3 regions of the Vibrio sp. Vb1574 genome follow, and region 2 is predicted to be linked to each of the others. Evidence: predicted binding sites of a transcription regulator. Region 2 holds the regulator's gene; each other region holds the start of a gene.
The links. Region 2 encodes PurR, which represses purine synthesis genes. Its sites were predicted from a motif close to TNANGNAAACGTTTNCNTNA; they were not measured.
Positions count from the first base shown of each region.

Region 1: a site for PurR is predicted at 2,383-2,402, ahead of purE (5-(carboxyamino)imidazole ribonucleotide mutase). Genes of this name have one in related genera too.
Region 3: a site for PurR is predicted at 2,602-2,621, ahead of glyA (serine hydroxymethyltransferase). Genes of this name have one in related genera too.

Region 1 covers NZ_JAWOTC010000054.1:26,733-31,270, reverse strand. Annotated here, with positions in the region: gene aroE (shikimate dehydrogenase) at 1-649, opposite strand, end outside; gene hemF (oxygen-dependent coproporphyrinogen oxidase) at 751-1,668, opposite strand; gene R7O12_RS21845 (L-threonylcarbamoyladenylate synthase) at 1,716-2,273, opposite strand; gene purE (5-(carboxyamino)imidazole ribonucleotide mutase) at 2,474-2,959, shown strand; gene R7O12_RS21835 (5-(carboxyamino)imidazole ribonucleotide synthase) at 2,964-4,097, shown strand; gene R7O12_RS21830 (type I DNA topoisomerase) at 4,163-4,538, opposite strand, start outside.
Region 2 covers NZ_JAWOTC010000059.1:3,189-7,726, reverse strand. Annotated here, with positions in the region: gene torR (two-component system response regulator TorR) at 1-678, opposite strand, end outside; gene torD (molecular chaperone TorD) at 945-1,592, shown strand; gene purR (HTH-type transcriptional repressor PurR) at 2,060-3,064, shown strand; cyclic di-GMP riboswitch class I at 3,352-3,441, shown strand; gene R7O12_RS22420 (TfoX/Sxy family DNA transformation protein) at 3,558-4,148, shown strand; gene R7O12_RS22415 (TVP38/TMEM64 family protein) at 4,263-4,538, shown strand, end outside.
Region 3 covers NZ_JAWOTC010000051.1:18,650-23,187, reverse strand. Annotated here, with positions in the region: gene lipA (lipoyl synthase) at 1-833, shown strand, start outside; gene glyA (serine hydroxymethyltransferase) at 1,295-2,545, opposite strand; gene R7O12_RS21300 (YitT family protein) at 2,893-3,495, shown strand; gene R7O12_RS21295 (transcriptional regulator) at 3,586-4,538, shown strand, end outside.

The DNA.
Region 1 (4,538 bases), on a different contig from region 2:
TGTCATAGCTTGTACTGTTAGCGGCAAAGATGGAGGATGAAATAGTCGGCAGTTCACCACTAAGAGAAGCGGATGTGGAGTTAATGATGACATCATACTCTTCATCAATACTTGCCATCTCTTTGGCGAGGATAGGACCGTGAGAGACAAACAGCTCTGCGAGCTCTTGTGCTTTACTAAAGGTACGGTTGGTAATGGTTAAAGAGGTCGGCTTTTGATCGAGTAGTGGCTTAATAACACCACGAGCCGCACCACCAGCACCAATAATTAGGATTCGCGCACCTTCCAATACAACCTGATGCTGAAGCAGATCTTGCACTAAACCTGCACCATCAGTGTTGTCACCGATGATTTCACCATCGTCTAACTTCTTGAGGGTATTTACCGCGCCTGCTAACTGAGCCCGTTCTGTCAATCGACTAGCAAATTGATAAGCATCTTCTTTAAATGGCATAGTGATGTTGCACCCCTTGCCACCTTCAGCAAAAAACACCTTCGCCGCGTCAATAAAACCATCAACAGGTGCACTTTCTGCGGTATACACCAAAGATTGATTAGTTTGACGAGCAAACAAGGTGTGAATGAATGGCGACTTACTGTGTCCGATAGGATTACCAAACACGGCATAGCGATCGATTTGCTGGGTCATTTCCTTACCTTTGTTCCTTACTTAGATATAGAGAAAACAGGGCCACCTGATTACAGATGACCCTATCACTATCTATCTATATAGAAAAGGAGATTCCGTGCTTACCACTCTCGGGGCGTTAGGTATCGCTCGTAAAGTTCAGCTTCTGGCGATCCCGCTTCTGGCTCGTAGCAGTACTCCCAGCGAGCGAGCGGCGGCATTGACATCAGAATCGACTCAGTACGCCCACCACTTTGTAAACCAAATAAGGTGCCACGGTCATACACTAAGTTGAACTCTACGTAACGGCCGCGACGATATAGTTGGAATTCACGCTCACGCTCACCATACTCGATCTCTTTACGACGAGAAACGATCGGCAAATAAGCCTGGCAATAGCCTTCACCGACGGCTTTGATGTAAGCAAAACACTTATCAAACTCCCACTGGTTTAGATCATCAAAGAACAAACCGCCAACACCGCGAGTTTCATTACGATGTGGTAGGAAGAAATATTTGTCACACCATGCCTTATGCTCTTGGTAAACATCGTCACCAAATGGTGCACAAAGCTGTTTTGCAGTGTCGTGCCATGATTGGCAATCTTCTTCAAATGGGTAGAACGGTGTTAGGTCAAAACCACCACCAAACCACCAAATTGGGTCTTCGCCATCTTTTTCTGCAATAAAGAAGCGGACATTGGCGTGTGAAGTCGGTACATAAGGGTTTTTAGGGTGAATAACCAAAGAAACACCCATCGCTTCAAAACGACGACCCGCTAGCTCTGGGCGATGCGCTGTCGCAGATGCTGGCATTTCTTTCCCTTCCACATGCGAGAAGTTCACGCCTCCCTGCTCGAAAACAAGGCCATCACGCAAAACACGTGAGCGACCACCGCCACCCAGACGCTCTCCTTTTTCACGTTGCCATGCATCTTCGACAAAGACGGCCTTTCCATCTTCTTGTTCTAACTGCTGACAAATGGAGTCCTGAAGTGACATCAAGAACTGCTTTACGGCGTGCTTATCGATCGCTGACATACGTTATTACCTATTACGTGAAACCTAATGATGGCTGGCTAGCAGGGTTAACCCTGTCTTAATATTTGTGAAGTTTTGGCGTCACGAATCTCGCTGGGTTTATCACGACCGCTGGTCTCGCCACGAAGAATGGCGACCAGCTTATCACCCAACTGCTCTTCGACTTCTTCCGTGGTCATACACGGTGGTAAGCCGGAAAGATTCGCGCTGGTAGAGGTTAACGGCTTTCCGAATGCATTACACATTTTTTGCACCAAAGGATGATCAGTCACACGAACCGCAATTGAATCAAACTGCCCTGAAACCCAGTTGGATACTTTATCGCTCGCTGGCATGATCCAAGTGTATGGGCCTGGCCAAGTGGCATGAACAGTCTGTAATTGTTCTTCAGTCAACTGAGATTCATCAATATAAGGCAAGAGCTGATCATAACTTGCCGCGATGAGAATCAGCCCTTTTTCTACCGGACGCTGCTTGAGCTCTAATAGCTTTTGAATTGCTTCTGGGTTATCTGGATCACATCCGACACCAAAAACCCCTTCTGTTGGATAGGCAATCACTTCGCCTTGCTTGAGTGCGTTGAGCACTTGTTCAAAGTTATCCACCGACTACTTCCTATTTGTTTGACTGTGTTGTTTTCACTAAGTGTACAAATATTCATTCTCAGACACTAAAGCAATTTTTTTATAAAATGTATCAATAGCGCCAACAACAAGACGCAAACGTTTGCTTGAGATAAAAATCCCCGTATAATGCGCACAAATTTATAGCTCACCTAATTTTTTGCAGCTTAAAGGAGTTTGAGATGAAAGTCGGTATCATCATGGGTTCTAAATCCGATTGGCCAACCATGAAACTAGCAGCATACATGCTAGATCAATTTGGCGTGCCTTACGAAACAAAAGTCGTGTCAGCACACCGAACTCCTCAATTACTGGCTGACTACGCTAGTGGCGCAAAAGAACGCGGCATCAAAGTTATCATCGCAGGCGCAGGTGGTGCAGCCCACCTACCAGGTATGGCGGCGGCGTTTACTAGTTTGCCAGTGCTTGGGGTTCCCGTTCAGTCTCGTGCACTGAAAGGTATGGATTCACTGCTTTCTATTGTACAGATGCCAAAGGGAATTGCGGTTGGTACATTGGCGATTGGCGAAGCGGGCGCAGCAAACGCCGGTATCCTAGCAGCGCAAATCCTAGGCACTCATGATGAAAACATCATGGCGAAGGTAGAAGCATTCCGTAATGAGCAAACGGAAACAGTTCTCGCAAATCCAAACCCTGCAGAGGATTAATCAGATGCATGTACTGGTTCTTGGTGCGGGTCAGTTGGCTCGTATGATGTCTCTGGCTGGTGCGCCACTGAATATTCAAATTTCAGCTTACGATGTCACCAGCGGTGATGTCGTTCACCCTTTAACTCAACAGGTACTTGGCCATGGCTTGGAAAATGCGATTACGCAAGTTGATGTGATTACTGCCGAGTTCGAGCATATTCCACATGACGTGCTCAAGGTTTGCGAAGCGAGCGGCAAGTTCCTACCAAGTACGCAAGCCATCAAAGCAGGTGGTGATCGCCGTATTGAAAAAGCACTGCTTGATGATGCCGGCGTGCGCAACGCGAAATACTACGTCATTGAAACTCGTGAAGACTTTGACCGCGCAATTGAACACGTTGGTATGCCAATGGTTCTGAAAAGTGCATTAGGTGGTTACGATGGTAAAGGCCAATGGCGCTTAAAAGAAGCTTCTCAAGTCGACGACATTTGGACTGAGATGTCGGAGTGCATCGCGGCAACACCAACTCAAGCGATTGTTGCTGAAGAGTTTGTTCCTTTTAACCGCGAAGTATCACTGGTTGGTGCTCGAAGCAAAGATGGCAGTGTGGAAGTGTATCCTCTGGCAGAGAACGTCCACACCAACGGTGTATTGAGTCTTTCTACTGCGATTGATGCGCCAGGGTTACAGGAACAAGCAAAGCAAATGTTCACGGCAGTCGCAGATAGCCTAGATTACGTTGGCGTATTAGCGCTTGAGTTCTTTGATGTCGATGGGGCACTTTTAGTGAATGAGATTGCTCCACGCGTGCACAACTCTGGTCACTGGACACAGCAAGGTGCAGAAACGTGTCAGTTTGAAAACCATCTGCGCGCAGTGTGCGGCTTACCATTAGGCAGTACGAAATTGGTTCGTGAAACCTCAATGATTAATATTCTTGGTGAAGACACACTACCAGAAGCATTGTTATTAATGGATGGTTGCCACATTCATTGGTATGGCAAAGAGAAACGTGCAGGTCGCAAGATGGGACACATCAACGTGTGTGGCGACTACCCAGGAGAATTGCACCGTAGGTTGTGCGCTCTGGCAGACATCTTAGACCCAATAGCTTTCCCAGCCGTGCAAGCGTTCGCTAAACAGCCTCAACACTAACGTTTGGCAGCAAAAAAACAAAAAAGGGTCGCACGATGCGACCCTTTTCAATTCCTTTAATTCATTTACCCTTGCTGGGTGTGCTGACACTTACGATTAGCACATTGCAATTTCACACCACTGGCAAGTTTCTTCTCCACCAACAGAGTAAAACCACACTCTTCGCATCGCCCCTTGACCGGAGCAAGGTTCACAGCAAATTTGCATTTAGGGTAGTTATCACACGCGTAGAAGGTTTTGCCAAATCGGGTTTTACGCTCAACCAAATGTCCTTTGCCACATTCAGGGCAAGCGTGTTGCTCTTGTGACTGCGCCTCTGGCTCTGGTTGATTAATCGACTCAATATGATGACAAGCCGGGTAGTTACTACAACCGACAAACATGCCGTAGCGCCCTTGGCGGAGTACCAACTCATTGCCACACTCAGGACAAGGCACACCC
Region 2 (4,538 bases):
TACCGTTACAAAAATCTGTGGGTTCTTAGGATCGAACTCCATTTTTGCGCGCATACGTCGAATAAGAACATCAATGGTGCGGTCATTCGGCGCATCCACTCGATGGCTGATCATGTTCAAAATACGCTCACGACTTAACACCTGGTTAGGATAAGACGATAATGCCACCAAAAGTTCATACTCTGCTTTAGTTAGTTTTACTGGCTCACCGTTGCGGCTAAGTGCGCGACGTTGAATGTCGAATGTCCACTCCCCAAAGCGCACAATGTGCTCTTCACTGGTTTCATTCGCTTTCGAGCTGCCACTGCGCGCCGCTGAAATACGCCACAGCAAGTTTTTAACGCGAACTAACAGCTCTCTCAGTTCAAAAGGTTTTGTCACATAATCGTCAGCACCCATTTCTAGGCCTACGATTTTATCAATGCTATCCGTGCGTCCTGTTACTAATATGATACCAATATCCGATTGGCTACGTAACTCACGAGTAAGCATCAGGCCGTCTTCACCAGGCAGGTTAATATCCAGCATGATCAGGTCTACATCGCCCGCTTGCAAAACTTCACGCATTTCTGCGCCACTCTCTGCTTCGCTGACTTGGTAGCCCTCATTTTGGAAATATCCCGCAAGCTTACTACGAGTTACAACATCATCTTCTACGACTAATACGTGATAGCTCATTTACACCACTTTTCTGTCTTCTTATTATCCAAGACGTATTCTATTCATAACTAGTAACATTTCTAGTCATAGATACATTAAAACGCAAGATTTAGCGTTTTTATTGATTCAAAACAAGCTTGCCCATTGCTATTAATAAACGGTCATTTTTGACCATAAAACATAACAATTATAGTTACTGCTATTCATTTTAATTGATTACACTTAGGGGATATCCCTAATTGACTTTGTGATGCATGACTTGAAGCATCATTCAGGAGCCCAAAATGCAAGAAGTGAAAGCTTTTAATGAAAAACGCGCTGAAATTTACTGGTGGTTTTCGAGCTTGTTCGCAAAAGAACTAACAGAGAAAGAATTGGAAGCCTATCACAGTGTTGAAATTCGCAGTTTTCTCGCAGGTTTAGGTGAAAATGAGTCGCTAAAACCAGCCGTTGATAGCCTAGTTGATGCATTGAATCGGTTACAAGATCGTGAAGATGCACAACTAGAGCTTGCAGCTGACTTTTGTGAACTGTTTTTGAAGACAGAAAAATACGGCGCTCTTCCTTACGCATCCATATACATTGGTGAATCAGGTTTACTGAATGACAAGCCAGCTGAGGAAATGGAAAAGTTGATGGCTGAATTTGGCGTTCAAGTAGACGAAAACCTAAAGGAACCTGCGGATCACTTAGCCGTTGAGCTCGACTTTCTCGGGAACATGATTATCCGCTCAAACGAGCTTGAACAAGAAAAACACATGGAAGAAGCCTTCGTTAAACAAAACGACTTTATCCAGCAACAATTGATGTCTTGGTTACCTCAGTTTTCAGACAAATGTAAACAATTCGACGAATTTGGATTTTACTCGAGTGTCGCGAAACTATTAGTTGCATTTTGTAAACTAGACAGCGCCTACCTTCTTGGTGAATAATTGCCGCCTATTTTTAGGGAGCCTGCCTATCGGGCTTCCTGTATGCCGAAAGTGACCAATTGTAAGTAACTTGGGTATAATATTCGTTTGCCTTAACTTAGCGCAAAGACGCTTGGTTATTTAGCAGTCAAAATGTGACTTCAAATACACAAATCTCGTGCTGAAAACATTGCTAGTCAGTCCACATAGGGCTAAAATGTGAGCGCAAACGATTAAATATGATTTATATGTAAACCGCTGAAATATAGCGGTTTTTGTGTTTTCTTAACAGGTTGATGGCAATTTCTCATCAGATAGAAAAAAGATAAAATTCATCGACCGATGCTGCTACGCACCCTTTTGTCGCACTTGGATCAACCGCTGCCGAGACACTTAGCGCCAATTTTATATTGCTAGGTGTGAAACCATTAGAGCATCAGGTACATCCAATACGACATATTTCAGTAGCTCGATACAGGACACCATTTATGGCCACGATAAAAGACGTTGCTCGCTTAGCCGGCGTTTCCACTACGACAGTTTCGCACGTTATCAATAAAACGCGTTTCGTTGCAGAAGCAACGCAAGAAAAAGTAATGAAAGCCGTTGACGAGCTGAATTACGCGCCAAGTGCCGTTGCACGCAGCCTAAAATGCAACTCAACTCGTACGATTGGCATGTTAGTAACTCAATCAACTAACCTATTTTTCTCAGAAGTGATTGATGGCGTTGAGAGCTACTGTTACCGCCAAGGCTATACTCTGATTTTATGTAACACAGGCGGGATTTACGAAAAACAACGCGATTACATTCGTATGCTGGCTGAAAAGCGCGTTGATGGCATCCTAGTGATGTGTTCTGACTTAACCGAAGAACTAAAAGAGATGCTTGACCGTCATGCGGACATTCCTAAAGTGGTCATGGATTGGGGCCCAGAGAGCTCACAAGCAGACAAGATCATGGATAACTCAGAAGAAGGTGGCTACATTGCAACCAAACATCTGATTGACAATGGTCATACGGATATCGCTTGTCTAAGCGGTCATTTTGAAAAGCTTGCTTGCCAAGAGCGCATTGCAGGTTTCCGTCGCGCAATGAGCGAAGCGAACCTAGCTGTAAATGAAGACTGGATCCTTGAAGGTAACTTTGAATGTGATACGGCCGTATTAGTTGCAGATAAAATTACCGCAATGGACAAGCGCCCGACGGCGGTATTCTGTTTTAACGACACAATGGCTCTAGGCCTAATGAGCCGCTTGCAACAAAACGGGATCAAAATTCCTGAAGATATTTCAGTGATCGGCTACGACAACATCGAGCTTGCAGAATACTTCTCTCCACCGCTAACGACTATCCACCAACCTAAACGTCGTGTTGGTAAAAATGCATTCGAAATTCTACTTGAGCGTATCAAAGATAAAGAACACGAAAAACGAATTTTCGAGATGCAACCTGAGCTTGTAATTCGAAATACTGTGAAAAAAATGAACTAAATTTCACTGTATTTAACCGTGTTAAATAAGCGCTCTACAGGGGCGCTTATTTTTTTGGAAAAATTAAGCATTCTCTAATACTTCACACCACTCTAATAACAATTGACTAACGTTAACTCCCTGTTTTATATAAATGTAATATATATTAAGAACTCCTTTTCAAAGGCCAATTTGCACCTTTCCATATGCAAAATAGAGCATTCAATCTATCATTTTTATTGAACCGAAATCACACTTTTAACGCTAAACCGTGATGTTAATTCAATATAAGAAGTATGCTCATTGTGTCACGCACAGGGCAAACCATTCGAAAGAGTGGGACGCAAAGCCTCCGGCCTGAACCATATTACGATATGGAAGGTAGCGGGGTTACCGATGGCAAGTGTGTAAGCAATGACTTTACTCTGTAATGACATTGTTTTTACGCATGTTTGCTACTCTCTCGGACCTGACTTTTGGTGGCGTAATATTAATTACACCGAGATAACAAAACATGGATAAACCGATACTCAAAGACTCTATGAAGCTATTTGAGGCACTTGGTAATATCAAGTCGCGCTCAATGTTTGGTGGCTTCGGACTATTCGCTGATGAAACAATGTTTGCACTAGTGGTAAACAATCAGCTTCATATCAGAGCAGACCAAAAAACTTCATCTGACTTCGAGAAACAAGGGCTAAAGCCTTACGTTTATAAAAAACGTGGCTTTCCAGTCGTTACAAAGTACTACGCTATTTCCAGCGATTTATGGGAATCAAGCGAACGCTTAATCGAAGTAGCGAATCAATCATTGAAAAAGGCAAAGCTTGAGAAAGAACAGCAAGCAAGTACAAAGCCTAACCGTTTGAAAGATTTGCCTAACTTACGACTGGCTACCGAGCGCATGCTAAAAAAAGCCGGCATCGAATCCGTAGAGAAGCTTGAAGAGGAAGGTGCGCTTAACGCCTATAAAGCGATAAGAGATACGCACTCTGCAACCGTCAACATTGAGTTGCTATGGGCACTAGAAGGTGCTATCAACGGCACTCATTGGAGTGTGGTACCTCAAGCTCGCCGAGATGAGTTGATGAACGGCCTCCAATAAAAGTCGGCCTAAAAACTATCTTGTAAAACCGCAGTCTAATCTGCGGTTTTTTTGTGAAATTTTTTCGGTTTTCCTACTGTCTTATTACATATATCCCAAATTGGAATCAAAATTATGAATAAGAAACTGATATTAGGTCTCATCCTACTAGCGGCTATCGTCTTTTTAGGTATTAACTTTGGCCAGTATTTAACCTTAGAGAATGCAAAAGCCCAACAAGAAGCACTAACTACATACATCGATCAGAATTTTGTATTCTCGGCTGCGATTTACTTTTTTACCTACATTGCAATTACCGCTTTTTCTATCCCAGGAGCGGCAGTAGTCACCTTACTTGGTGCAGCCTTATTTGGTTTTTGGACAAGCTTGCTACTGGTTTCTTTCGCTAGC
Region 3 (4,538 bases), on a different contig from region 2:
TACCAGCCGACAGCCAACGAATTCAAGACATCAAAGCGGCGATGCGTAAGAATAAACTTCACTCCGTATGTGAAGAAGCATCTTGCCCGAACCTAGCGGAATGTTTTAACCACGGTACAGCAACCTTCATGATCTTAGGTGCTATTTGTACTCGTCGTTGTCCTTTCTGTGACGTTGCTCATGGCCGCCCATTACCACCGGAAGCAGAAGAGCCTCAAAAACTGGCGAAAACCATTGCCGATATGAAGCTGAAATACGTAGTAATCACTTCTGTCGACCGTGACGATCTGCGTGACGGCGGTGCACAACACTTTGCCGATTGTAACCGCGAGATCCGTGCGTTAAACCCGCATATTAAGATTGAAACACTGGTTCCTGACTTCCGTGGTCGCATGGATGTAGCGCTTGATCTAATGAAAGACAATCCGCCAGATGTCTTCAACCACAACTTAGAAACCGCGCCACGTCTTTACCGTAAAGCTCGCCCAGGTGCGAACTACAAATGGTCACTTGAGCTCCTTAAGAAGTTCAAAGAGCAGCATCCCGATGTACCGACCAAGTCTGGTTTGATGATGGGCCTTGGTGAAACCAAAGAAGAAATCATCGAAGTACTGAAAGATCTACGCGCACACGGCGTAACGATGCTGACTCTAGGCCAGTACCTAGCGCCAAGCCGTCACCACTTGCCAGTAGAACGTTACGTTCCACCATCAGAGTTTGACGAGCTAAAAGAAGTTGCACTAGAACTTGGCTTCACGCATGCAGCGTGTGGTCCATTTGTTCGCTCTTCTTACCATGCCGATATGCAGGCTCAAGGTATCGAGATTAAATAAGCTCTCGCTTGTTTTGAAAAGCTTGTTTTGAAAAGAAAGGTTGGCTCAGTGCCAACCTTTTTTGCATCTGGCAAATGATGATAAAAAGCCATTCTACCACCGTCATTCTGAACAGCGAGGAACGAGCGTGATTCAGAATCTGTTTTCAGAATACTGATGATTTTTAGGGAAACTCTGAGTAAAAGAGTGTGCCTCAACAAGATTCCTGATCTCGCCTAGGCTCGTCGGAATGACGTGGTTTGGATATATTGAAAAGGGACAGTGTTGGTAGCCACCCCCTTATCACACACTCTCGCTATATCTCATTCCAAACGCCAGACAAACAAAAAAGGCCCTCAATTGAGGACCTTTAGTATATCAATGTTCAAAATAGACGAGTCGAGTTCTAGGAGAACACACGGAGTTTACGCGAGCAAATGAGTATGTTCGACACCGAAATCGACTCATTCTATGAAGAACAGTTAGGCGTAAACCGGTAGACGCTTACAAATTTCTAGCACTTTCTGTTTAGTCGCTTCGATAACTTCTTCGTTGCCGATGTTATCTAGAACGTCACACATCCAGTTTGCTAGCTCTTTTGCATCTTCTTCAGTGAAGCCACGGCGAGTGATCGCTGGCGTACCTACACGGATACCAGACGTTACGAATGGGCTGCGTGGGTCATTTGGTACTGAGTTCTTGTTTACAGTGATGTTTGCAGCACCTAGTGCCGCGTCTGCGTCTTTACCAGTGATATCTTTGTCGATTAGGTCAACAAGGAACAAGTGGTTTTCTGTACCGTTAGATACGATTTTGTAGCCACGCTCTTGGAACTGACCAACCATTGCTTTTGCGTTTTTCACTACGCGAGCTTGATAAGCTTTGAACTCTGGCTCCATCGCTTCTTTGAACGCTACTGCTTTACCAGCGATAACGTGCATTAGAGGGCCACCTTGACCACCAGGGAACACTGCTGAGTTCAATTTCTTGTACATATCTTCGCCAGCATTTGACAAGATAAGACCACCGCGAGGACCTGCTAGTGTTTTGTGCGTCGTTGTTGTTACCACGTGAGCATGCGGTACTGGTGTTGGGTATTCACCGGCAGCGATAAGACCAGCTACGTGCGCCATATCAACAAATAAGTAAGCACCTGCTTTGTCAGCAATTTCACGCATGCGTTTCCAATCAACGATTTGCGAGTAAGCAGAGAAACCACCGATGATCATCTTAGGTTTGTGTTCAAGTGCTAGCTGTTCCATCTCGTCGTAGTTGATTTGACCAGCTTCATCGATACCGTAAGGGATAACGTTGTAGTGCTTACCCGAGAAGTTTACTGGTGAACCGTGAGTTAGGTGACCACCGTGCGCTAGGCTCATGCCTAAAACTGTATCGCCAGGGTTAAGAAGCGCCATGTAAACTGCGCTGTTTGCTTGAGAACCTGAGTGAGGCTGTACGTTAGCGTACTCACAACCAAATAGTTGGCATGCACGCTCAATTGCTAGTGCTTCAGCTTTATCTACGTACTCACAACCGCCGTAGTAACGCTTACCTGGGTAGCCTTCAGCGTATTTGTTCGTTAGCTGAGAACCTTGCGCTTCCATTACACGTGGGCTTGTGTAGTTTTCAGAAGCGATAAGTTCAATGTGTTCTTCCTGGCGAAGAGTTTCTTCCTGGATAGCTGCGAACAGTTCCGCATCGTAATCTGCGATGTTCATATCACGCTTAAGCATCTGTATCTCCTGACTCAGATTAGTACTGAAAGTTGCAAAAAAACTGTTGAATGACCCGACGCAAACGTTTTCGTCACCCTAATGGCGCGCATTCTACATAATTTGATTTAGGTCATAAAGAGAAATTTACAATTTTTCTCATGCAGTTTTTTCATGATGACAAGCAATGTTTATCATGCCAGCATTGCAATCGCATAACGACAATCTATTGCCTGTCAAATTTGTGCTTTACACCCTGTAAAACAGCAATTACATAGGTTTACCGTAAATTTTACCCTCTAGCTACCGAAAAGATCATCTTTTTACTACTATGCACGCCTTATTTATCACTAATGACTGCAATATTGATGGAAAAACACTCATTAAAAGAAGACTGGATAGCGATTCTCACGGGTACCTTTTTAGTAGCTCAAGGCGTTTTCTTTCTCCAATCCGCGAACCTTCTAACGGGAGGCACGACTGGATTGGCTCTGCTTATTAGCCAATTTACACCTTTTACCTTTGGTGTGCTGTACTTTTTAGCAAACAGTCCTTTTTACTTACTAGCATGGAAACGCTTCGGCCGTCATTTCGCCATTAATAGTGCCATTTCTGGCGCGTTGGTTTCTATCTTTGCCGATCATCTTTATTTGCTAATCTCGCTCGAATCGGTAAATGAAGTTTATTGCGCCGTCGCAGGCGGGCTTTTAATGGGGCTCGGTATGCTGATCCTATTCCGACATCGCTCCAGCTTGGGTGGCTTTAACGTGCTGTGTTTGTTTATCCAAGACAAATTTGGCATTTCAGTTGGCAAAAGCCAAATGGCAATCGATGCATGTATCCTGTTTGCTTCATTCTTCTTTGTCACACCAGAAGTGATTGGCCTTTCAATTTTGGGGGCGTTTGCACTCAATGTCGTGTTAGCGATGAACCACAAACCGCACCGCTATTCCGTGACCTACGGTTCATAAATTTTTGATAATGATTGAAGCGCGATTTATAAGATTTCGCGCTCCAATCGCTATATAATACTTCGCGATTTCCAAATAGATCGGTACGGTATGCGCGACTTTCTGCAACAAGCTAAACAGACTCACAGTTGTATTGCGATTGGAGAGCTGATCTATAACCCGAAGACACAGACCCTTCATCAAGATGTTATCGCGATTGATCTTGAACCTCGCACCATTGAATTATTAGAACTGCTGTTAACAAGCGTTGGCCACCCACTCTCTGCTGACACCATTATTGAAACCATTTGGCAGAGCAAGTTCATCTCTAAGAATGTGCTCACGAACCGCATTAGCACCTTACGTGCCCTGCTACAGCAGTACTTACCCGAATACGATGCCGCTAAGCTTTTAGTCACTTACCCCCGCAAAGGCTACTTTCTTAACCCTGCCAATATTCGTTTGGTGCCACCAGCGAAAAGCCATCGACGCGTTATCCCAACTCAGGTTGCGAGGAATAAGAACTTCAAGCTGATTTTTGCTTATAGCTTGTGTGCCATACTTGCAGTTTGTAGCGTGACGCTCGCAAGCTTGTTATGGCAACGCCAAGAAATCTCAACACAACAAACACGTCATCAACTACTGATTCCCAAAGTCGAGCTACTACTCAACCGTGTCGATTCAATCGGCTCTCAGGCGCGAAAATACCGCATACTGGTCAAAGCCATCTTGCTGCAACAACAGGTCGAATATCCATACACCGACATCGCCAACCAAGATGCTCCCAGTTACTTTCTTGATCCTATCGGTCATGCGCCATATTTCCCTGGCGCACGAAACATGCAGACCAGCGACTACAAGCTCAATATCGAGTTAAAAGACGGCACAAAACAGGGCATCTTGAAAGCGCAGATGAACCTTATTTATCCTGCGACGGGCAAGCTAGCGTTTCGCAATGACTACACACTGCGTTTATCTGACTTACAATCGGATATTTTCCAAATGCACTCGGATGTCGCGCAATACTTCAATCTGCCTGCACCTTCGGCAAGTACGTGGCAGCT